Regions from separate parts of the Paraglaciecola sp. L1A13 genome, predicted to be linked through region 2. Evidence: predicted binding sites of a transcription regulator. Region 2 holds the regulator's gene; each other region holds the start of a gene.
The links. The regulator FliA, encoded in region 2, starts transcription of late flagellar genes. The targets are predictions, from matches to a motif close to CTAAAGNTNNNNNNNNNNNNGCCGATA.
Positions count from the first base shown of each region.

Region 1: the regulator FliA is predicted to act here: its motif matches at 3,098-3,124, upstream of pomA (flagellar motor protein PomA).
Region 3: the regulator FliA is predicted to act here: its motif matches at 6,420-6,446, upstream of GQR89_RS19700 (DUF5610 domain-containing protein).

Region 1 is NZ_CP047024.1:1,429,209-1,437,451, reverse strand. Features, by position in the region: gene GQR89_RS05955 (cyclopropane-fatty-acyl-phospholipid synthase family protein) at 1-143, shown strand, start outside; gene GQR89_RS05950 (chalcone isomerase family protein) at 145-654, shown strand; gene GQR89_RS05945 (DUF3833 domain-containing protein) at 664-1,215, shown strand; gene GQR89_RS05940 (flagellar motor protein MotB) at 1,298-2,215, opposite strand; gene pomA (flagellar motor protein PomA) at 2,219-2,983, opposite strand; gene xseB (exodeoxyribonuclease VII small subunit) at 3,314-3,565, shown strand; gene ispA ((2E,6E)-farnesyl diphosphate synthase) at 3,565-4,455, shown strand; gene dxs (1-deoxy-D-xylulose-5-phosphate synthase) at 4,504-6,366, shown strand; gene GQR89_RS05915 (YaiI/YqxD family protein) at 6,406-6,849, opposite strand; gene GQR89_RS05910 (phosphatidylglycerophosphatase A) at 6,977-7,465, opposite strand; gene thiL (thiamine-phosphate kinase) at 7,465-8,243, opposite strand, start outside.
Region 2 is NZ_CP047024.1:3,482,709-3,490,951, forward strand. Features, by position in the region: gene GQR89_RS14685 (chemotaxis response regulator protein-glutamate methylesterase) at 1-665, opposite strand, end outside; gene GQR89_RS14690 (chemotaxis protein CheA) at 690-2,900, opposite strand; gene GQR89_RS14695 (protein phosphatase CheZ) at 2,913-3,656, opposite strand; gene cheY (chemotaxis response regulator CheY) at 3,689-4,072, opposite strand; gene GQR89_RS14705 (RNA polymerase sigma factor FliA) at 4,119-4,847, opposite strand; gene GQR89_RS14710 (MinD/ParA family protein) at 4,844-5,710, opposite strand; gene flhF (flagellar biosynthesis protein FlhF) at 5,707-7,023, opposite strand; gene flhA (flagellar biosynthesis protein FlhA) at 7,058-8,243, opposite strand, start outside.
Region 3 is NZ_CP047024.1:4,631,178-4,639,420, forward strand. Features, by position in the region: gene GQR89_RS19670 (S1 RNA-binding domain-containing protein) at 1-97, opposite strand, end outside; gene GQR89_RS19675 (aminotransferase class IV) at 270-1,127, shown strand; gene alr (alanine racemase) at 1,137-2,249, shown strand; gene cmoB (tRNA 5-methoxyuridine(34)/uridine 5-oxyacetic acid(34) synthase CmoB) at 2,258-3,229, opposite strand; gene cmoA (carboxy-S-adenosyl-L-methionine synthase CmoA) at 3,264-3,995, opposite strand; gene GQR89_RS19695 (response regulator transcription factor) at 4,271-4,909, shown strand; gene GQR89_RS19700 (DUF5610 domain-containing protein) at 4,960-6,390, opposite strand; gene trmA (tRNA (uridine(54)-C5)-methyltransferase TrmA) at 6,539-7,636, shown strand; gene fabR (HTH-type transcriptional repressor FabR) at 7,633-8,232, opposite strand.

The DNA.
Region 1 (8,243 bases), 2.1 Mb from region 2:
CGCAAGATGGTTACGACGAACGCTTCAGTAATATGTGGCGCTACTATCTTAGCTACTGCGAAGGTGGTTTTTTAGAGCGCACTATTAGCACCGTGCAACTGGTGCTAAGTAAACCTGCTTATTGCGCCCCCTTAAGCCGCTAACATGAAGCCAAGCATACACTGTATCGTATTGTTGTTAGCCTTGTTCTCATCGGTAGGGCAAAGTTCGTCACTTATAAGCGAGATGCAGCCAGTAGGAAGCGCCAAGTTATCGGTGTTTTTCTGGGATGTATATCACTCTACGTTATATAGCGCTGACGGCACTTACACTGAAAATCAAAGACCCCTGGCATTACAAATCACCTATTTGCGAGATATAGACGCAGACGATCTTCTAGCCTCCACCACCGATGAATGGAACAAGCTTGGTGTCTCCCGTGACGTTTATCAGCCGTGGTTGACGCAACTCGCAAGTATCTGGCCCGATATTAAGGAGAAAGACGAGTTTTTGTTTTTAATCGGTGAAGACCACCGTGGTGCGTTCTATGTAAACCAGAAACGGATCGGTAGCATCGCCGATAAAAACTTTTCAACGAGCTTTTTACGCATTTGGTTAGACCCCAACGGGAGCTATCCAAAACTGCGTAAGCAATTAATTGGTCAGGCAAAATAGGACACAATCATGCACACCTTAAAAGCCATCTCTTTATCCGCTAGCTTAGTATTGTTAAGCGCTTGTACTACCGCTATCGATGAATATCGGGATACCACGCCGACCTTTTCACTGAAAGACTATTTCGATGGTCAGTTAACAGCTTGGGGGATAGTTCAAGACTATTCAGGCAAACTTACCCGCCGATTCTGCGTCGATATAACAGCAACGTGGCAAGGCAATAATGGCCAACTTGATGAATCATTTTATTTTAACGACGGTACCCGTCAAACTCGTATATGGAATGTCACTGTAGACGAAAATGGCGCAGTGACTGGCAGTGCTTCGGACGTAGTCGGTCAAGCGAGTGGCACATCACAAGGTAGCGCCTTTAATTGGAAGTACACCTTAACCGTACCCATTGATGGCACCGAATATGACTTTGCAATTGATGACTGGATGTACGCACTAGATAATAACCGCATGATGAATCGTTCATATATGAAAAAATTTGGTGTGACCGTTGCTGAATTTTCTATCTTTTTTGATAAGAGCGCAGATATTCCCTCATGTGGTTCGTAGTCTGCTCTTGGCGCTCAGCCTGATGCAGGGCCAAAAAAAGCGACCTGCGGGTCGCCTTAATTTCGGAGCTTGAATAATCTAATTATTCTAATACTGATATAGGCTCTGACACTTTCGCTTTACCCTGCTTAATGGCAATCTCAACACGTCTGTTACTGCTACGAGCTTGTGCATTATCTTCCCCGAGTAAGGGTGCGGTATCGGCTTTACCTACAACCGACATACGGCTTTCATTAAAACCCGGCGCTTTGCGTAACTCTTCTGCTACGGCGACTGCTCGTTGCGCCGACAAGTCCCAATTAGAACGATACAACTCGTTGGAAATCACCATACTGTCGCTGTGACCTGATATTTCAATATCACCTGGCATATCAGCGAGTATGGTACCTATTTTACGTAAGATAGGTCTAAATTGAGGTTGTAAAAATGCTGAACCAGCGGAGAACGAACCATTTTCACGAATACGGATAATAAGTTGTTGCCCTAATGATTCCATTTCAATTGCACCGTCGAGAATTTCTTTTTCCAGCTGCTGAGCAACCTTCTTCAACTTCTCGTTGGCTTCCTCTTGGCTTGCTTTACTTTTCGCGCTTGCTTCCTCGCTAGCAGTTTGCTGGGCGGCACCGCCTTTTTGTTCACCGCGTTGCTTTTGACGTCCTCCAGCCGAGTCTTCATTACCCGCCTGAAACTCTAGCATTTGCTGAGTCATTTCAATAGTTTGCTGCTGTATTGTTTCAATCGGCGTCGGGTCTGGACGTCCGGGTCTAAACTCCATGGCAATAACACTTGTGCCTTTAGGAATATCTTTAACCTCAATTTTATTTTGCACACCAAAAGCAAACTTCATCGAACCAGCGATTTGCTTAAATTTTAATACATCCATTTCTGAAAATGACAGCAGCAAAACGAAGAAACACATCAACAAAGACATTAAATCTGCAAATGTCCCCATCCATGCGGGTAGGCCCTCGGGGGGACATTTTGGGCATTCGTCTTCCATGACTTATGCGTCTTCCGTCGCGCTGCCGCGTTTACTGGCGGCTAAATAATTTTTTAATATTCCTTCGATAACCCTAGGGTTTTGCCCATCAGCTATGCCAATAATGCCGTCTAAAATAAGACTTTGGTTGAGTTTTTCTTCCACCGCACGATTACCCAGTTTCTCCGCAATAGGTAAACATACAACGTTCGCTAATACGGCTCCGTAAAGAGTGGTTAAAAGCGCAACGGCCATTGCCGGCCCGATTGATTTGGGATCGTCCATGTTTGATAACATAGCAACCAAACCAATCAATGTACCAATCATTCCCATTGCAGGCGCTACGTCACCTAACCCTTTAAATATGGTGGCACCAAATTCATGGCGCTCTGTGGTCATCGAAATATCTTTGCCTAATGTAGCCCGCACAACATCGACGTCATGCCCATCAACCAGCATGTCGACACCTTTTTGCATAAATTCATTTTCAATTTGTGCTTCTTCTAACGCTAAGAAACCGCCTTTGCGTGCTGCGTCGGCCATTTCAACAATTTTTTCAATTTGAGATTCAGGTGATTCTATTTTGAACATAAAGGCTTTGCCGGCAATTTTACCCGCACCAAAAAACTGCCCTAAGGTAAATTGAGACAACACCACAAATAAACTACCGCACACGACGATTAAAATAGAGGGCACGTTAAAAAACATCCCCAAATCACCGCCTAGCACCATGGCCATGATCACGAAACCAAACGCGCCGATCATGCCGATAAGGGTTGCTAAATCCACATTGTACTCCCATCAAAAAAGTGTGTTACGTGAAATAAAAAATGGCCCAGCTATAAAACGCCTGCTTTTAATTAACAGGATATATATTTAGCTTATTGACTTGGTTAATCATTTTATCGACTAAGTTGAAATAATCTATAGTCCTTAGGTCCAAATCCTTTGTAGTGTAGCCTGAAATCTCACTATCATGTTGAGATAAGTATCTCATCATACGAGAAATATCTTTAACTGTTCACGCTCTGAGGTATGAAAAAGGTTTGACCACTATTTACCCCTCAGGTAAGGTGCGCTCAACTCGTAAAAGAGCAATACAAAATAGAAGCGAACCCTATGACCAGTCGTAAAAAAACCGAAAACCTGAGCTTTGAAGAATCGATGCAAGAGCTCGATAGCATAGTCAATCAAATGGAAGAAGGTGAGCTAAGTTTAGAAGATGCCTTAGGGCGTTTTGAGCGAGGCATTCAATTGGCCCGCCACAGTCAAAGCAAACTAAAACAAGCTGAACAGAAAGTTCAAATATTAATGGGTCAAGATGAGCAATCTGTGCTGGTCGACTTCGATCCCTCCAATACCCAAGACTAATGACTTTTGAGACTCAACAAAAGTGCGTTCACCAACACGTAGACGCCTTACTGCAAGCGCAAATATCAGCTTTTGGGGATCACGCCCCCACATTAAAAAATGCCATGCAATATGCACTGCTAATGGGCGGTAAACGTATGCGTCCGTTTTTAGTGTATGCCGTTGGCGAAGCATTGGGCATTCAAGAAACAGATTTAGATGCGCCCGCGCTTGCACTTGAATGTATTCATGCCTATTCGTTAGTGCACGATGACTTGCCAGCAATGGACGACGACGATTTGCGTCGCGGTCATCCAACCTGTCATATTCAGTTTGACGAAGCCAATGCCATATTGGCGGGCGATGCCTTGCAAACGCTGGCCTTTGAAATTATTGCCAACTATCCCTTGTCAGAATTTGCTAATCAACAACGTATTGAGTTAGTTAAAATACTCAGCCGTGCATCTGGCTATTCAGGGATGTGCGGTGGTCAAGCGATTGATCTAGATTCAACGAATAAACGTATTAGTCAGTCACAGTTAGAATTGCTACATAGCAAAAAAACCGGCGCATTAATTTTAGCAGCCGTTGAAATGGCTTGTTCCCTAAGCGCAGAAATAACAGACGAGAGTAAAGCACTGCTGTGTCAATATGCGCAAACGATAGGTTTAGCATTTCAAGTACAAGACGACATTTTAGATGTTATTGGTGATTCAGAAACCTTAGGCAAGCCCCAAGGTTCAGACCAAGAACAGAATAAAAGCACCTACCCTGCGTTGCTTGGTATAGCAGGAGCTCAGCGATATCTAAGTGAACTTCACCAAGAAGCACTTCAAGCTTTGCTAGCTTTGCCCTACAATACACAGGTGTTGAGATCTTTTACCGATTTCGTCATTCATCGTAATTACTAATTACGAACGATACATCATCATCAGATAATAATAGTAGAAACGAACCTAATGACCCTGGATTTAGCCCACTACCCTCTTCTGGCTTTGGCGGACACCCCCAAGCAATTGCGCGAGTTACCGCAAGACAAACTAAAGCAAGTTTCAAAAGAATTACGTCAATATTTACTTACCAGCGTAAGCCAAAGTAGTGGTCACTTTGCGTCCGGGTTAGGCACAGTCGAATTGACTGTGGCTTTGCATTACGTTTACAACACGCCATTTGACCGTTTGATATGGGATGTGGGCCATCAGGCTTATCCTCACAAGATTTTAACGGGGCGTCGTGACCGTATGCCTACGATACGTCAGAAAAACGGCCTACACCCCTTCCCGTGGCCAAATGAAAGTGAATACGACACCTTTGCTGTCGGTCACTCATCAACGTCTATCAGTGCAGCTGTAGGCATGGCCGTTGCCGCTGAAAAAGAAGCCTTAGGCCGAAAAGTAGTAGCGGTAATCGGTGATGGCGCAATGACAGCCGGAATGGCGTTCGAAGCACTTAATCACGGCGGTGACATAGACAAAGACATGCTGGTTATCTTAAATGATAACGAAATGTCGATTTCAGAGAACGTAGGCGCATTAAACAGCCATTTGGCTCGTTTACTTACGGGTAACTTCTTTAACTCTATTCGTGATGGCGGTAAAAAGCTGCTCAGCACCGTTCCACCGATTAAAGAATTCGCTAGCCGAGCGGAAGAGCATATTAAGGGCATGGTTGTGCCTGGCACTATCTTTGAAGAATTAGGCTTTAACTATATTGGGCCAATTGACGGCCATGATGTAAACGGTGTGGTTGAAACCCTGAAAAATATGCGCAATATCAAAGGCGCTCAAATTCTGCACGTAGTGACCAAAAAAGGCAAAGGCTACGAACTGGCCGAAAAAGATCCTATTAAATTTCATGCTGTGCCTAAATTTAATCCATCAGCTGACGGTTTGCCAAAAGCGGCACCAAGCGACCCGACCTATTCAAACATATTCGGTCGTTGGTTGTGTGACATGGCGCAGCAAGATCCTAATCTAATGGCAGTCACCCCAGCCATGCGTGAAGGTTCTGGCATGGTAGAGTTTTCACAAAAATACCCTAAGCAATATTTTGATGTGGCCATCGCCGAACAACACGCGGTAACGTTTGCAGCCGGCCTTGCCAAAGAAGGTCAAAATGCCGTTGTGGCCATTTATTCAACTTTTTTACAACGTGCTTATGACCAACTTATCCATGATGTGGCGTTACAGAATTTACCGGTATTGTTCGCAATAGACCGAGCGGGTTTAGTCGGTGCTGATGGCCCAACACACCAAGGCGCATTTGATATTCCATTTTTACGTTGCATACCTAATATGGTGATCATGGCCCCCGCTGACGAAAATGAATGTCGTCAAATGCTCTACACTGGTCATAAATTGAATAAACCCGCAGCCGTTAGATACCCTCGAGGCTCAGGCACTGGGGTAAAACCAGACGTCGATATGCACGCCTTAGAGATAGGCAAAAGTAGATCTATTCGCCAAGGGCAAAAAATAGCAATCTTGAATTTTGGTGCATTGCTACCTTACGCGGAAAAAGCCGCTGAGGTATTAAATGCCACCGTTATCGATATGCGCTTTGTGAAACCATTAGACACCGCTGCAGTTAGTCAGGCTGCAAAAGAACATGAGCTTATTATGACCCTTGAAGATGGCGCCATTATGGGCGGCGCTGGCGGTGCTGTGGCTGAGTATTTGCTAAGCACAAAGTATACCTGTCGACTATTGCAAATAGGCTTACCTGATGAGTTTATTATGCAAAGTACACAAACTGAAATGTATGCTGAATTAGGCTTAGATGACGCGGGTATTATCGCCAAGGCTCAGGCGTTTTTTAGTTAGGGTGCACGCGCATCAAGTGTCAACCTCAAAAAATTGTATCTAACGTTGCGCCAGTAACCTGTCTAGGTTATTGGCGAACGCTTGTTTTTCTTTACTGCCGTAAGCACCTGGTCCACCGGTTTGTACGCCACTGCTACGCATGGTGTCCATAAAATCACGAATATTCAATATGCTACCAATACTCTCTTTGGTATATAGCTCGCCCCGTGGATTTAGCGCTAAAGCACCTTTAGCTATCACTTCTGCCGCAAGGGGTATGTCCGCCGTAATGACCAAGTCATTAGCCACACATTGCTCAACAATATAATCATCTGCCACGTCAAAACCACTTTGTACTTGAATACTGGTGATGTTCTTATCCGGTGGCACGGGAATATGTTGATTGGCCACTAGGGTCATTTCAATCTGTGTACGCTGAGCGGCCTTAAATAAAATTTGTTTCACAAGTACCGGACAAGCGTCCGCATCAACCCAAATTTTCATGGTGTTCCTTTATCGAAATGTAGATATTGTTAGTAGTAGCGCTGCAGTGTGAAATAAAGAATTTGTCAGTGCTTTATTTCCATTGTGACAAGCTATACGCAATACAGCCGCACGCAATGTAAACCGACTACAACCAGCCGCAATAAAGTGTGAGATGCATCAGAATTAGCGCAAAAAAGCCTGCTAATACATCGTCAATCATAATGCCGAATCCGCCATGCACTCGCGCATCCAGATAGCTAATTGGCCAAGGTTTAAGGATATCAAATAGCCGAAATAGCACGAAGCCTAACAATAAGGTTTGCCAGCTTAACGGCACAGCAATCATGGTGATAAGCAAACCGGCAATTTCGTCCCACACGATGGATGAATCATCATGCACCATCATGTCTTTCGCCGTTTTACCGCATAACCAAATGCCCACAATCGAGGCAACAAGCGTAACCAGTAAATATCCGCTAAGTGAGGTGCTATATGCTAAAAGGCACACTAATGGAATGGCCGCAATTGTGCCAAATGTACCGGGTGCTTTGGGCGCTAAACCGCTACCAAAACCCAATGCTAAAAAGTGCACTGGGTTAGCTAACGATACGCGTTTACGAATATGCCTGTCCATTATGCTCGCTTGGCGTTAATACTCGGTTCTGACGCACTAAAATGCTCGAAACCGGTTTGATTATAGACGTAACTTTCGTCATCAATTTTCAAATCGACTTTGCCCACGGCGCCATTAATTTGACCGATGCAAGTCGCCGTTACATTGCTACATGCTAACACGCGATCAACATTGTTCTTCTGTTCTTCGCTGACGGTAAAGAGCAGTTCATAGTCATCACCTGAACTTAATGCATAATGAAATGCACTGTCTCTATCTACCGATTCTAGCATGGCGCTAGATAAAGGAAGTTTGTCCAGTTGCAAACACGCACCACACTGGGACGCCTTTAGAATATGTTTAATGTCAGCCAGTAAGCCATCGGATATATCAATGCAGGCGCTTGCTACGCGCCGTAAGCTCGTTCCTGCAAATACTCTAGCCGTTGGGTAGTGTAAACGGTTAAGTAAATATTCACGGTGCTGGGGATTTTCAACCTCAGTTTTATTTAGCAGAATATCTAGACCTAATCCTGCATCACCGATAGAGCCTGTGACATACACAAAATCCCCAGGCTGAGCGCCGGAGCGTTTTAAGGCTTGGTCAGCGGTAACAAAACCTTGTGCGGTGATCGTAATGGCCAGTGGGCCTTGTACGGTGTCGCCGCCAATTAGTTGCACTGAGTAAAATTCAGTTAACTCTTTAAAGCCATCAGAAAATGCTTTCAGCCACTGCTCATCTACATTAGGAATAGACAAAGACAAACTCAGCCAAGCTGGCTCAGCGCCCATGGCGGCTA
Region 2 (8,243 bases):
ATAAATATAGGATAAGGAAAATTTTTCGGGATATTGGTCAACACTTTTTGCAGTGCAACAGGCCCGCCAGTAGACGTACCTATGGTTAAACACCGGTATTTTTTGCCTGATGGGATCCCAGCAGACGTCGAAGAATAAATCGCTGTTGACACCGAGGTGGTTCTGGTTGATTGCACCAACGGGTTGCTAGAATTGCGACTAACAGGCTTGTTAAACAAAATAGCTTTTGGTGGAGCAACAGTAGGTGTTGAAGAACGAAATCCATGATGTTTCCGACACAGACCTTTAACTCGAGCTTGCAACAGAGCAACGGCATCCCGACGATTACTAGCAATATCATCGAATTTCTTAGGTAAAAAATCCATGGCGCCCGCGTCCAGAGCATCCAGTGTGGCTTTAGCTCCTTCTGAGGTAAGAGAAGAAAACATAATAATCGGCACTGGCTTGCGTGCCATGATTTTCTTAACAGCAGTAATACCATCCATAATGGGCATTTCTATATCCATGGTCACCACATCAGGATTAAGTCGAATAACCATTTCAATCGCTTCTTGCCCGTTTCTGGCTTCACCGACCACTTCTAAATTGGGGTCTTGTTCTAAAATTTCTTTTACACGGCGCCTAAAAAAAATCGAATCATCAACTATTAAAATCTTATAAGCCATGTATGTTCTTTCAAAACCTCGAGATTATCGCGCTTGCCGAATGGCATCGGCTTTTTTCTTAGCATAATGCTTTAATAAACCAGGTACATCGAGGATCAACGCAATACCACCATCGCTAGTAATAGTTGCTCCCGCCATACCAGGTGTACCTTGCAATAATTCATCTAGTGGTTTAATGACCACTTCTTCTTGCCCGATGAGCGCATCAACTACAAAACCGAGTTGTTGAGTACCAATTTGCACCACAACTACATGTCCTTTTGAGCGGTCTAACGGTATTGCTTTAGTATTCTTGCGCACTAGCCATTCACGCAGATAAAATAATGGTATTGCTTTAGAACGCACAATTTTAGTCAACTGTCCGTCGACCATATTGGTCTTGCTCATATCCATATTAATAATTTCGTTAACCGAGCCTAAGGGTAAGGCAAACGTTTGATCGCCGACCACAATCATTAATGTAGGCAAAATGGCGAGGGTCAACGGTACTTTTATTTCTAACGTGGTCCCCTTGCCCAGCACTGAATCAATTTTAACCGAACCATTTAATTGATTGATCTTCGTTTTGACCACATCCATGCCTACACCACGGCCTGACACTTCGGATATTTCAGTTTTAGTAGAAAAACCTGGGGCAAAAATTAAATTAAAGGCTTCTTCATCCGACATACGTGCAGCAGCGTCGGCATCTAGCACCCCGCGAGATATCGCAATCTCTTTAAGTTTTTCAGGATCCATTCCTTTGCCATCATCGATGATGCTCAGTAAGATATGGTCCCCTTCTTGGGATGCGGATAACTTGACGGTTCCTAATGAAGGCTTGCCTGCAGCAATACGATCTGCTGGCATTTCAATACCGTGATCTACCGAGTTGCGCACCAAATGCACTAATGGATCCGCTAAAGCTTCAACCAAATTTTTATCTAAATCGGTATCTTCACCTTCAAGCTCAAGGGTAATTTCTTTGTTCAAGGTGCGAGCTAGGTCTCTAACAACTCTAGGAAAACGCCCAAACACTTTTTTGATAGGTTGCATTCGCGTCTTCATCACCGCGCCTTGCAAATCTCCCGTCACTACATCTAGATTGGCAATAGCTTTAGACATGCACTCATCGTTTACCGTTAACCCAAGGCTAAGTAATCGATTTCGCACTAACACTAACTCGCCGACCATGTTCATAATTTGATCTAAGCGTTTGGTATCAACCCTAACAGTTGTTTCTGGCTGCGCAACCGATGGACGCTTTTCTTCTCGCTTCGTCGCTGTTGTCTTATTTTGTGCAGTCTGAGAATTGGTTACTGGCACACTAGCTTGGGTCGGTGCGATCTTCGGCGCACTAGACTTAATAGCATCACCGACTGAAGTTGACTTATCAACCTCAGGTACCACTGCTTTGACAGGTTCTGGCTTAGTCTCAGAGGTAGGTGCTTTGCCTTTGCCATGTAACTGATCGAGCAAAGCCTCAAATTCATCATCGCTGATATCCTCATCATCAGATGAAGATGTTTTTGCGGCAGGTTCTTTAACAGACGCTTCAAAAGTATCTGATGAGGTGTCTTGCCCCTCACCGAATTGACCTTCTCCGTGAAGCTGGTCGAGTAATGCTTCAAATTCATCGTCACTGATATCATTGTTGTCATCCTCTGCTGCCCCAGAGGTAACGGCTGAAGATTGACCAGAGGCGCTTTTACTAACTGGATTGCCTTTACCATGTAATTCGTCTAACAATGCTTCAAATTCAGATTCATCAAAATCATCAGATTCTGATTTAGCGGGAGAGTCAGATTCCGATACAGTTTTATTCTGTGCTTCCACTTGCGTCACTTTAGCGACGTCATCTTTTGACTCAGGCTTACTCAGACGATGCAAGGTATCGAGTAAATTTTGACTCGCCGGCACCAGCGGTTTTTGAGATTTTACATCTTCAAACATAGCCACCACTTCATCTGTGGCCTGAAGAATAATGTCCATAAGTTCTGGCGTTAGCGTACGTTGTCCGTTGCGCATTACGTCGAAAACGTTTTCGGCCCCGTGACAAATATCCACCAACTCAGTGAGCGAAAGAAAGCCTGCTCCGCCTTTTACAGTATGGTAGCCACGAAAAATAGCATTGAGTAACTCTGCGTCTTGTGGATTGTTTTCCAATTCGACGAGTTGTTCTTGAAGCTGTTCTAATAGCTCCCCAGCTTCAACTAAAAAATCTTGAAGAATTTCCTCGTCAACATCAAACGCCATATTCTAACGCCTCTAAAATCCTAAACTTGATAGTAAATCATCAACATCATCTTGGTTAGATGCGACGTCGTCACGGTTAGCAGCATCGATAATCGGGCCTTCCGCTTTAACACTATCGGCTTGTTTATCAGATATATGAGTTATTTCCAGCGATTCTGCACCACCAAACATAGTCAGCATATGTACTAAACTATCTTCCACCACTTTGACCAGTTCAATAACACGACGAATAACCTGACCTGTGATGTCTTGGTAGCCTTGGGCAAGTAGCATTTCAGTGAGAAGTTCGTGTAATTGACTCGACTCTGCTTCACCTTCCTCTAAAAAGGTATCAAGACGATGGCACAAGGTATTAAATTCACCTACTGCTAATTGACGGCCCAATAGTTTCTTCCACTCAGGAAGAATTGCATTTATTTCCAAGTTGAATTTTTCAGCAATCGGCATACAACTATCAACAAGATCCATCGTACGGTTTGCTGCTTTTTCAGTGGTTTCAATAACGTAAGTAAGTCTAGTTTTGGCGTCTGGGATCTCTTCGTTTGCTATATTAGCGATACGTTCATCGAGTTGAAAGTTATTAAGTGAATCATGAAGTTGGCGAGTTAACTTCCCCACCTCTTCAAATAATTCAACTGAATTACTATCATTTACACTGTCGAGTAATTTTCTAGCGCTTTGATTATCGCCATTTTCAAGCATCACAACGAGTTGCTTTGCTTCTTCTAACGACATTGGAGCAGAACTTGAGGTCATATGGCCTTCCTTTTTGTTCTGAAAAGCCTAAATTAACCTAAACGTTCAAATATTTTTGTCAACTTCTCTTTAAGCGTTGCTGCAGTAAATGGTTTGATAACATACCCATTCACGCCTGCTTGTGCAGCGGCAACGATCTGTTCTTTCTTAGCTTCAGCAGTCACCATCAACACTGGCGTATGTTTAAGATTTTCGTCCGCGCGAATTGCACGCAGTAAATCAATACCTTGCATGCCTGGCATATTCCAATCGGTTACGACAAAATCAAAATCGCCTTGTTGCAACATCGGCAATGCTGTACTTCCATCATCTGCTTCTTGAATGTTTGTAAACCCTAAATCTTTTAAAAGGTTTTTGATGATACGACGCATGGTCGAAAAATCATCAACAACCAAAATCTTCATGTTCTTGTCCAAAATAATCTCCGCTCAGGGCAAATCACAGTATTTGTGAGTTTTTGTTTTATTCTTCAATACGCCAAGTTTGCATTTTACTTTTGAGTTTTAACATCGCCTGGCTGTGTATTTGACTAACACGCGATTCGCTGACGTCTAAGACATCCCCTATTTCGCGCAAGTTTAATTCTTCGTCATAGTACAGCGACAATACAATCGCTTCTCGTTCAGGCAGGGTCGTTATCGCGTGAGCCAAGGCTTTTTGAAACGAACCTTGGAGTAAGTCTTCAAACGGGGTATCAGAGCCTTTAGATTGTTCGTTGGTAACCACATCTTCGCTCACCCCTAAATCTTCTATGCCGATAATTTTGCCCGCATTAACTTCCCCGAGCATCTGGTGATATTGATCAATACTCACGTCAAGTTTTTTAGCGATATCAACATCTCTGGCATCGCATCCAGTTTCACGTTCGACTTGATTTATCGCACTGGTAATTGCACGGCCATTTTTATGCACTGACCGAGGCGTCCAATCCCCTTTACGAATCTCGTCAAGCATAGAGCCACGGATACGAATACCCGCAAAAGTCTCAAAACTTGCTCCCTTGGTACCGTCAAAATTACGTGAAGCTTCAAGTAAGCCAATCATACCAGCCTGAATCAAATCATCGACCAGAACACTGGCAGGTAAGCGCGCTATTAAATGGTGTGCAATACGTTTTACTAATGGTGCATGACGCTCCACTAACGCATTTCTGTCATCTAACTGCTGGTACGCAGACGCTTTGTTATTCACCGGATGTCGCCTACTGCTTTTTTAACGATAAGCTGCTCTAGGAAAAATTCTAAATGTCCCCCAGGTTGCGACGGCACCGGCCAACTGGCCGCTTGCTGTGCTAATTTGTTTATCGCTATCGCTGCAGGAGAAGTCGGATAAGCTTCAACTATTGCTTTTTGCTTGCGCACTGATTTACGAATATTCTCGTCAAATGGGATGGTGGCAACCAATTCCAAAGCAACATCTAAGAAGCGATTTGTCACTTTGGTTAATTTATTAAATAGTTCTTGTCCCTCTCGCATATTGCGCACCATATTGGCCACGATTTTAAAACGAAAGACGCCGTGTTCTTTATTCAGAATTTTAATCAATGCGTAAGCATCAGTTAATGAAGTGGGTTCATCACACACTACCACCAGAATATCTTGAGCTGCGCGCGAGAAACTCAGTACCATGTCAGAAATACCTGCCGCGGTATCAACAATCAATACATCGATTTGCGAACGGAGTTCACTGAAGGCTCGAATTAATCCTGCATGTTCTGTAGGTGTGAGCTCAGTCATTGACTGACTACCGGAGGTCGCCGGGGCAATTTTAATGCCGTAAGGACCCTCAACCAACACCTCGTCCAAAGTGCATTCGCCCGACAATACGTGAGAAAGATTCTTCACGACTCGTAAGCCCAGTAATACATCAACGTTAGCTAAGCCTAAATCCGCGTCCAGCACCATCACTCTTTTACCCTGTTGGGCCATAGAGATTGCGGTGTTCAAGGTGACATTGGTTTTACCCACTCCACCCTTGCCTCCGGTCACGGCGATCACTTTAATTAATCGCGATTGATTCATTCTTCTTAAGCTACTTGCTTGGTCCTCAATCATACTGCCACTGCTGTGTTAGTTAATGAATTATCACTAGTATGAATTAATACATGCTTTTTATAAAGCTTGGCGGCACTGGTAATCAAAAATTTTGCTTCAGCCACTTTTAAGTCTTCCGGAACCTTTTGGCCATCGGTTATAAAACTCACGGGCAATTTGTGCTCGATGGCTGCACTAATCGCCTCTCCAAGACTGTAGCATTCATCTAATTTGGTGAAAATACAACCCTGTAACGAAATCTGCTTATAAGCTTTTATGGTTTGCTGCATAACCTGATACTGGCTATTTGCTTGCATCACTAAATAACTGCTGATATTTGCCGTGGTGCTTTGTTTCAGCGTTTCTAACTGTTTGATCAGTCTAACATCTCTTTGACCAAAACCCGCAGTATCAATAAGTATGAGACGTTTATTTCTAAACTGGAATAACAAATCGGACAATTCTTCAGCGTTTTGTGCTTTTTTAACCGAACAACCAATGATTCGAGCGTAGGTAGAAATTTGTTCATAAGCAGCAATACGGTAACTATCAATCGTTATTAAGCCGACATTTTCAGCGCCATACTTTTGCGCAGCCTGCGCCGCTAATTTAGCAACTGTGGTTGTCTTACCTGTACCCGTAGGACCCATTAAAACAGCAATACCGCCTTTGACTAACAAATTACTTTCTTCAGTCTGAATACGATTTGCCAATAACTTTAACAAAAACAACCAAGCTTGGCGCTCATCAGCCTTTGCCGGCGTATAAGAAACCACTTCATTAGCTAACGTTTGACTAATGCCCATTTTCTGTAACTTATTGGTTAAATACCCGTGCAATGGATGATTTCTGCTTTTATCTTGCTGTATCAAACCAGCCACTTGAAACTGTAGTACATTACGAAGAGACGCTAGTTCTTGACGCATCTCATTAAGTGCATCTTCTTGCTGAGGCTCACGAGGAGCGGTAGTCCGAGCAACTGGGGGAGGATTCGCATTACGTTGTGGCTGTGCTTGTACATGTTCAGGCTTATGAGTTTGCAATGACGCTTCTTTGGCATTTATTTGCTTTTCCAAAAGCGCTCGTAGGCTATCGGGTCCGCTGTCACCGATAATTTCGCTGAGCGTTGGAGTAGATTCAACCTTACGTTTAGGTGCAGATGCTGGGGCAGCGTGTTTTGGGCTTACCGTCGGCTCTCTGTCATATGCGGCAACAATTTCCACACCGTCATTAAGTTTTTTATTGGACATAATGACAGCGTCATCACCCAATTCATCTTTGACTTGTTTCAATGCTTCTCGCATATCTTTGCCATAAAAGCGTCTAATTTTCACAATTTACCCCTTGCTACTTACATCTCGTGACGGACTATTGACCTACCGCACTGACTATTTTTATTTGTTTGTCATCTGGAATTTCTTGGTATGACAATACATGTAAACCTTGTACTGCGTGTTTCAAGAATCGTGATAACACTGGGCGTAACATACCTGACGTTAATAATACGGCAGGCTCACCGGCTAATTCTTGTTGTTGAGAGGCATCATTTAGCGACTTTTGTAAACGTTCAGCTAAACCAGGTTCAATACCAGCGCCATCTCCACCACCTGCTTGAAGAGACTGGTGCAACATCTGTTCCAACTCTGGCGCCAAAGTTATGACTGGTAGTTCAGCTTGACCGCCGTTAATTTCTTGGATGATTAAACGCTTAAGAGAAATACGTAATGCTGAGACCAATACATCAGGATCCTGACTTTTCGGTCCGTATTCGCATAAAGTTTGTACTATCGTGCGTAAGTCACGAATCGGCACACCTTCGTAAAGCAATGTCTGCAGTACTTTAACCACAGTGCTTAATGAAAGAATATCTGGCACTAAACCTTCTACCAGCTTAGGACTTTGTTTGGCGAGAATATCCAACAGTTGCTGAACTTCTTCGTGGCCTAATAACTGATAGGCGTTGTTAGTCAGTAACTGGCTCAAATGAGTCGCAACAACTGTGGCGCTATCAACAACGGTGTATCCTAGGGTTTGTGCATGCTCTCGCTGATTGGCTCTTATCCAAACAGCATCTAGGCCAAATGCAGGATCTTTTGTTACCGTACCATCAAGTTTGCCAAATACCTGGCCTGGGTTAATAGCTAACTCATCGTCGTGACTAATTTCAGCCTCGCCAACAGCCACACCTAGCATTGAAATAGTATAATTATTTGGGCTTAAGTCTAGATTATCGCGAATATGTACAGGAGGGATAAGAAATCCCAATTCTTGCGATAATTTCTTACGAACTCCTTTAATACGCGTCAATAACTCGCCGCCTTGGGATTTATCAACCAGCGGAATTAAACGATAACCAACTTCAAGACCAATAGTGTCTACGTGCTGAACATCGTCCCAGCCGAGTTCTTTAATTTCTGCAGGCTGGGTATTGCCACGTTCAGGCGCAGGCACAAGTTCTTTGGGGGCAGAAGCGCGTTTTTGTTCACTCCACTGTTGGTAAAAAGCATACCCGCCCACTAAGGCACTAAAACCAAGGAAGGCCACATGTGGCATG
Region 3 (8,243 bases), 1.1 Mb from region 2:
GTAAAAGCACCTCTTTGTCGTCTCCGCCATCGAGGTAAAACCCGAAAGGAACCTGCTTAATTACATTTAATGAGTTGAACTTACCTATTTGCAGCATAAAACCTGTCTGTATTGAGGAATAAAAGCGAACCTTATTGTACCTGATAACATAGATGTAGACGGTAAAAATTCAAATTTGCTAACAAAGAAGCTTAATTCGACGTCAAAATTCGTGGCATAATCCGCAACCAGTCGACCTTCTTCTAATGCTATTTTTTTGAGTCCTTACTATGAGCATCGTATTTTTAAATGGGGATTACCTACCCCAAGAACAAGCAAAAATTTCTCCTATGGACCGTGGTTTTTTATTTGGTGATGGAATTTACGAAGTTATCCCAACTTATCTAGGCAAAACGGTTGGTTTCACAGCTCATATAGAACGAATGCAGGGCGGCCTAGCTTCTATCGGTATTGAACTTGACTACAGCCATGACGATTGGCAGGCGATTATCGACAACTTATTAAATAAAAATGATGCAGGTAACCGTGGGATCTATCTACACGTTAGTCGGGGCACCGATAGCAAAAGAGCACATGCTTATCCAACCGGCGTCACCCCGACCGTATTTGCTTTCTCCTTCGAAATTCCACCGGCGCCAACGCCTGACAAATCGAAAGTTAAGCCATTTAATGTAACCAGCAGCGAAGATCTGCGCTGGAAGCGTTGCAACATCAAATCAACGTCACTCCTTGGCAATGTAATGCATTATCAGCAAAGCCAAGATTTAGGTATGCAAGAAACTATTCTGTTTAATCAGCAGCAGCAACTGACTGAAGCGAGTTCGTGTAACGTATTTTTGGTGAAAGACAATGTAATTGCTACGCCTGCATTAGATAACCAGCTTTTACCCGGCGTAACGCGAAAAATATTATTAGCAATTCTGCGCGAGTACAGCTCATACGCAATTGAAGAACGCGTTATCAGCATGGAAGAAGTGAAAAACGCCGATGAACTCTGGCTGACCAGTTCCAGTAAAGAGGTTGCTCCGATCATCACCTTAGATGGGGTGCCAGTTGGTAATGGAACAGTCGGCGATGTCTGGCAACAAGCCCAGGCACTATTTAGTCAATACAAATACCAATATTAGACACAGACAATGTCACGACCCATTTCGATTACTATTGATCTCGACGCTATTCGTCAGAACTTCGATTACGCCCACGCTATAGGGAATAAATCTGCTGGTAATAACAGCCAGACGATGGCTGTTATTAAAGCAGATGCATATGGACACGGTGCGGTTGCGACTGCCCGGGCGTTAGCAAATAAAACCACCTTACTAGCAGTATCGAGTATTGAAGAAGCGGTTCTTTTGCGTCAAAACCATATTCGCAGCCCCATCCTTCTGCTCGAAGGCTGCTTCTGTAAGAGTGAATTGAGCGTAGTAGACGATTTAGGATTACAAATTGTGATCCATAACCAAGAACAAATTAACGATTTACTTGCTGCAGAGTTGTCTAAACCAATCAGTGTGTGGTTAAAGTTAGACTCAGGCATGCACCGATTAGGTGTACCTTTGATAGACAGCTTAAACATCTACCAAAGACTATCAAACAGTCAAAATGTATCTTCTATTGTCTTAATGACACATTTTGCGACCTCTGATATACCCGACCATCCGTTAGTTAGTCAGCAACTTGACAGCTTTAAAACAGCAGCCAACGCAATATCGCAAAGCAACGCTCCGATACCCAACAGTTTGGCAAACTCTGCTGCATTGATGGCTATACCGGAAAGTCACGGTACCTGGAATCGCCCCGGCATCATGCTCTATGGTATCAGTCCTTTTGATCAACAAAACACATTGGCATTGCCACTTATCCCTGCAATGCAATTTTGCTCAAAGGTCATAGCGATAAGAAAAGTGAATACTGGAGATCCCGTGGGCTACGGTGCGTCTTGGATTGCAAAAAAAACCAGCATTATCGCTACCGTTGCCGCTGGTTATGGAGATGGCTACCCACGCACTGCGAAGTCGGGTACCCCTGTTTTGATCAACGGCAGAATTGCTCCGTTAGCGGGCCGCGTGTCCATGGATATGCTATGCGTAGATGTCACCCACCTAGGCGATGTGAACGTTGGGGCCGAAGTCGAATTGTGGGGGAAACAATTATTAGTTAATGAGGTTGCCCAATGGTCAGATACGTTAGGTTATGAGTTAGTAACCCGCATGCCAACGCGCGCCAAACGAATTTTCATTAACCAATAAGGTAATTTTTAGCGTTCAGCTATTACCACTGCTCTTAGCGGAGCAGGATAACCTTCAATCGTTTTGGTATGATCGTGGGGATCAAGAAAGTCAACCAACGACTGGCTGTCCATCCATTGCGTTGCTCGCTGTTCATCAAGTGTAGTACTGGCTACATCGACTACCCGAACGTTTTTGAAACCCAGTCGTCGCATCCACAGACATAACGCATCAGTACTAGGTAGAAACCAAACGTTGCGCATTTGCGCATAGCGCTCACCGGCCATTAATACTGTATTTTCATCCCCTGCAACCACCAAGGTTTCAAGCACAAGTTCACCTCCAGGGCGTAACTGATTCTTAAGTTGCTGTAAAAAATCTAATGGGCTCTTACGATGATAAAATACCCCCATAGAAAATACCGTATCAAACGCGTTTTTCTCAGGTAGTTGCTCTACGCCAACCGGTAATAAATGAATACGGGGGTCTGGGTTAAAATGTTTCATTGCTTGAAATTGCATTAAAAATAACTGTGAAGGATCCGCCCCCACTACCATTTTCGCGTTTTCGCCCAACATACGCCACATGTGGTATCCACTGCCACACCCTACATCAAGCACATATCGATTTTCTAAGGATTGTATATGAGGCTGCACCCGCTGCCATTTCCAATCAGATCGCCACTCGGTATCAACATGTATACCATGCACGTAAAATGGACCTTTACGCCACGGCATGAACTGTTTGAGTAAACCAACAATTTGTTTTTGGGTGTAGTCATTTATATCTTCAGCAAGCCCAAATTCCACTTTATCTTTTAGCTGGACCTCACTAGGGGCAGTTTGCGGCAACTTGCTAAGTAACTTCACCCACTTATTGAAATCACCGTGTAACTGCTCTTTATGCCAAATCGATATTTGTCTGGGCAACAATTCAAGCCAAGGACTCAAGGGCGAATCGGCGATTTCTTTATAAAACTGATTAAACCAGGTTACTGACATGAAATAGGCCCTACTGAATAGAGTGATGAAAAGACTAGTTTTTAATCGCGACTAAAGAAGCAAAATTAAAACACTGAAACCACAAGATAACGTCATCAAAGCCGGCATTGGTTAAACGCGTTTTATGTGCTTCAAACGTTTCAGCACGTAACACGTTCTCTAGCGACTCGCGTTTTTGGCTTATCTCAAGTTCGCTATAGCCATTACGCCGCTTAAACTCATGGTGTAAATCGACTAGTAGCTCGTTGCCTTGCTCCGAATCATGGCGAAGTTTTTCTGACAGAATGAAAATGCCACCGGGCGCCAGACCGTTATATATAGACTTAATGATTTTGTCGCGCTTTGCTGGCTCAATAAATTGAAGTGTAAAATTCATCACCACACTTGATGCGCGCTGAATGTGCACGTTTTGTAAGTCATCACAAATCACCTCTATGGGTGTATTAGCTTTGTATGCCTGAACATGCCGTTTACAGCGTTGGACCATTGCTTCAGAATTGTCTACCGCAATAATATTACAGGATTTAGCCTCCACATAACGCGCAGCAGCAAGGCTCACCGCCCCTAAAGAACAGCCTAAATCGTAGATATTGGAATGCTCAGTAGCATAGCGCCCCGCTAGCTGACCAATAGCATCAACAATGGTGCTATACCCAGGAACTGAGCGCTGAATCATATCCGGAAAAACTTCTGCTACTGAATCATCAAAGCGAAATCCACTGACCTGCTGAGGCTGTGAATAAATGGCGTCTTTGCCTGTTTGCATGTCATTAATAACTTCTAGGAAAAAAATTGGCTCAATTCTACCCGCCTGACATCGACCAAGCAATTGCGTTGACCGATTCAACTGCCTTAACCACTGAATAACCTGTCATAAGTCATGGGATAAGCGAATTGAGTGGCGTATTAGTTACATCGAACTAAAGCCTTCTGGTAGTATGTGTTACATAAATCGGAGGGAGAACAATTATCCCTTCATTATTTACGACTAAAGTATTAATCTTATATCTTAATATTGAATCTTTTATTGAAGGCATATAAATGGCAAAATTTTTAATCGCAGATGATCATCCGCTTTTTCGTGAAGCTTTAGTGGGTGCGTTAAGTCCGCTATTCGAAGAAGTTGAGATTTTGCAATCCGATTCCCTCGACTCCACGCTAAATATGCTTCAAGAGAATAATGATATTGATTTAATTTTACTCGACCTGCATATGCCAGGTTGTGAAAATTTTTATGGTCTTATTCGTGTTACACAGGATTTCCCGCAAATACCTGTTGCGGTGGTATCGGCGAGTGATTCGATTGAAGTAGTTTCTAATGTTATGAGCTTTGGTGCGAAAGGGTTTATCGCTAAGTCCACTCCCACTTTACTTATTGCTGACGCGCTAAAAACCATTATGAATGGCGAAACGTGGTTAACGGATGAACTAAGAGCTCAAATTGCTGACATAGACGATGAGGGAGTGAATTTAGCACAAAGGATTGCTGAACTAACACCAAAGCAATTCCAAGTGTTGAAATTGATTCATGATGGCTTATTAAATAAACAGATAGCCCATGAACTAAATGTCACCGAAGCAACCATTAAAGCCCATATAAGTGCTGTTTTTAGAAAATTAGAAGTAAATACCCGAACTCAAGCGGTGTTGTTACTAAAGAAATTAAATTTAGAAGATTGATTTAACCAATCCGTTAGGTACATTGATTGTCAATGTACCTAACGTGTCTCTTATTCGCTCATACTGCCTTCAGAAAAATTGAGTGGTAAGCCATTTAATAATTTCTGATTAAAAGAATGGAAACGCTGGATAGCAGAGATTAAATCAGGAGTATGTACATCCCCCATTTGATTTATCAATCCGTTGATTAAATCATCGTATTGCTCCCCACTTTCAAGCTTTTGTCTAGACTCCTCAAATACATCAAGCATCTTATCCAAATAATGAGCGACAGGTTTTACTGTTTTATTTGGGTCACCTCTAGGATCGTCTTCGCTAAAATGTGAGACCGACTCATAGGCCTGAATAGATTGTGTTTGCTCCTGCCTTGTTAATTGCAATGCAAAACCGGTCAATTCTTTCTCGTCATAACCTAATTTAAGCGCTTGATTAAACGCTGACTCAATATCACCATGAAAAAATTCGTCTGCCAAATCACTAGCATCAGAGACTAACGAGCCAATAGCTTTTAATTCATCTTCGTCCAAATTACCCTCAACAGTAAACGACAGAGCGCTGCTGTTAAAATGCTCATAGCGTGTAACAGACGATACCTTTGTGCTCGCAACACTTTCACCTTGAATGACATTATCCGGCGATAATGTTGACTCTGTAGATTCAACATCACTTGAAACACTCTCTTCGCTAGCGCTATTTACTGATGACGTTTGAGGAGCACTTGTAGCACCCACTGTTGGTGGCTCAACAGGTTGTTTAAAAACCTGCTGATTATCTTTTTCAATCAGTGATTTTTGATTTAATTCAAAACCTTTTAAGTCTTCGAAGCGAATATTGACTTCATCACCGTCTAAAGTACGAATGCTTAATTCACCTGTATCACGGCGCTGATAGCTCACTTGGTTCTCCAAGGCAACTTTTGAAGCTGCGGAATTGCTTACTTCCTCAGCGTTACCAAATATCGATTCGCGTAATTTCTGCAACCCTGTATCAATCAATTCTTGGCTACGACTAATACCCTCGCTAATATCGTCATTCATGACGCCAGCAAGGTCTTTTTTAGCCATGCCAATACCTTTAAGTACACCTGAGCTAGCTTGATTAAACAGTGATTCTAGTGCTTTATCGTCTGCGCCCTTACCTTGTGCATTTTTGATCGCCCCGCCAACAAAATTCAATACGTTACGGGCAACCTCTTCAAAGTTGAACAAACTTTCATTGTCGCTTTCTTGCTCAGCTTCCTGGGGTACTCGCAACTCTGGTTTAATGAGTCCCAATGACACACTGTGATTCAATGCATTGGTCAAGACCTGTGCACCGAAAAGACTTTTAGATGCTGATGCACCACTTAGAGACGCTTTATCATCATTTAATGCGCTCGCTTGTTCTAGCCCGCTATCACGCAGCCGATTTTGCAGGCTGTTAGCTTCGCCTAAATGTGCTGGCTTTTCACGCATGAAAGCCTTTATCTCGTTAATATTCATTTCAGCTACCTCACTTTCCTCTATTAGGGTATCGGCCGCATAGTGTCGAAATTTAGTACAATTCTTTAGAAGTAAAAACTAATATTGCACAAGCGCTGAAAACACTTACAATCCCGCGCTCGATAAATTGATCAACTGGAGAATTGCCTTGCGCCCAACTGAAATTAATCCTGCGGACTATGACCAACAACTCGCTGATAAGATCAGTCGTATTAAGCAAGCTTTTCAGTCGTTTACAATGCCTGATTTGGAAACATTCTGCTCAGACCCTTTACATTATAGGATGCGTGCAGAATTTAGAATGTGGCACGACGGCGATAACCTCGATCATGTTATGTTTGATCAAGCAACTAAACAAAAATATCCAGTTAATCAATTTCCTCCTGCAAGTGAAATCATAAATGCAGTAATGGCGAAACTGGTTGAGTTGCTAAAACACAATCAAATGTTGCGTAGAAAATTATTTCAAATTGATTATTTAAGTACTTTAACCGATGAAATTCTTGTGACCTTGGTTTATCACAAGCCGCTAGATGAGCAATGGGAGTCTGAGGCTCAAAACCTTTGCACCTTGTTAAGAACTGAATTTAAAATCGATATCATCGGCCGCTCTAAGAAGCAGAAAATCCTACTCGACAAAGATTATATATTAGAAGAATTGCCAGTAAATAATAGACTCTACAAATTCAAGCAAATTGAAAACAGTTTCACTCAGCCCAACGCTAGCGTAAATAGTAAAATGCTCGAATGGGCATTAAATGTGACTCAAAATTGTAAAGGTGATTTACTAGAGCTCTATTGTGGGGCTGGTAATTTTAGCTTGCCATTAGCCCAGAATTTCAACCAAGTTCTAGCGACTGAAATTTCTAAGTCATCCGTCGCTGCGGCGCAATGCAATATTAGCTTAAATGAGATCGATAATGTCACGATACTGCGCATGTCGAGTGAAGAATTTGTGCAGGCATTGAACAATGAGCGAACCTTCCGCCGATTAGAAGGCGTCAATTTACACGATTACGACTGCCAGACAGTATTAGTGGACCCGCCTCGCTCTGGTCTTGATGACGACACGCTTCGTATGGTCCAAGGCTATGCCAATATCGTCTATATATCATGCAACCCTGACACACTAAAAGACAACCTTGCCGTTTTGCAAGAAACCCATGACATAGTACGCTTCGCGTTATTCGATCAGTTTCCTTATACACATCATGTTGAATCAGGGGTCTATCTGCAAAAGCGTTAAATACCTGCGGCTTCTTTAGCTCCATTTGCGATAAAACGTAATTGTAATTTCACGCGCTGAGCTAACACGGCCTGTTGTTCAGGCCCTGAGTCTAAAACCTCAGCTCCGGCACTGAAAACTAGCTTCACCATCGCCTCGGCTTGTAGATTGGCAAATTGGTGAGGCAGCCCAGTTGTTGCCATGGTGTAATCGGTTAGCTCCACAATGAAATGCTGTATCTCTCTTAGTACTGCCGCCCGAAAGGCCAACGATGTACCTGTATGTTCACGAAGTAATAGTCTGAATACATTGCTGTGAGCACAAATAAATTCCATGAAAGTATCTACCGAGGTATTGATAACCCCACCACCAGAAGCTATACGCAACCGAGCTTGGCGCATCAGTTGGCGAAGATTTAAACCCGCCTCATCAACTAAGGTCAAACCAAGTTCGTCAATATCTTTAAAGTGACGATAGAATGATGTGGGCGCGATACCAGCAGCGCGCGCGACTTCTCGCAAACTAATACTGGACAAACTTCGCTGTTCATCAAGCAAACTAAAAGCAGCCTCTATAATTGCTCGTCTCGTCTTAAGTTTTTGTTCTTGACGACTCAAAGGGCGCTCCA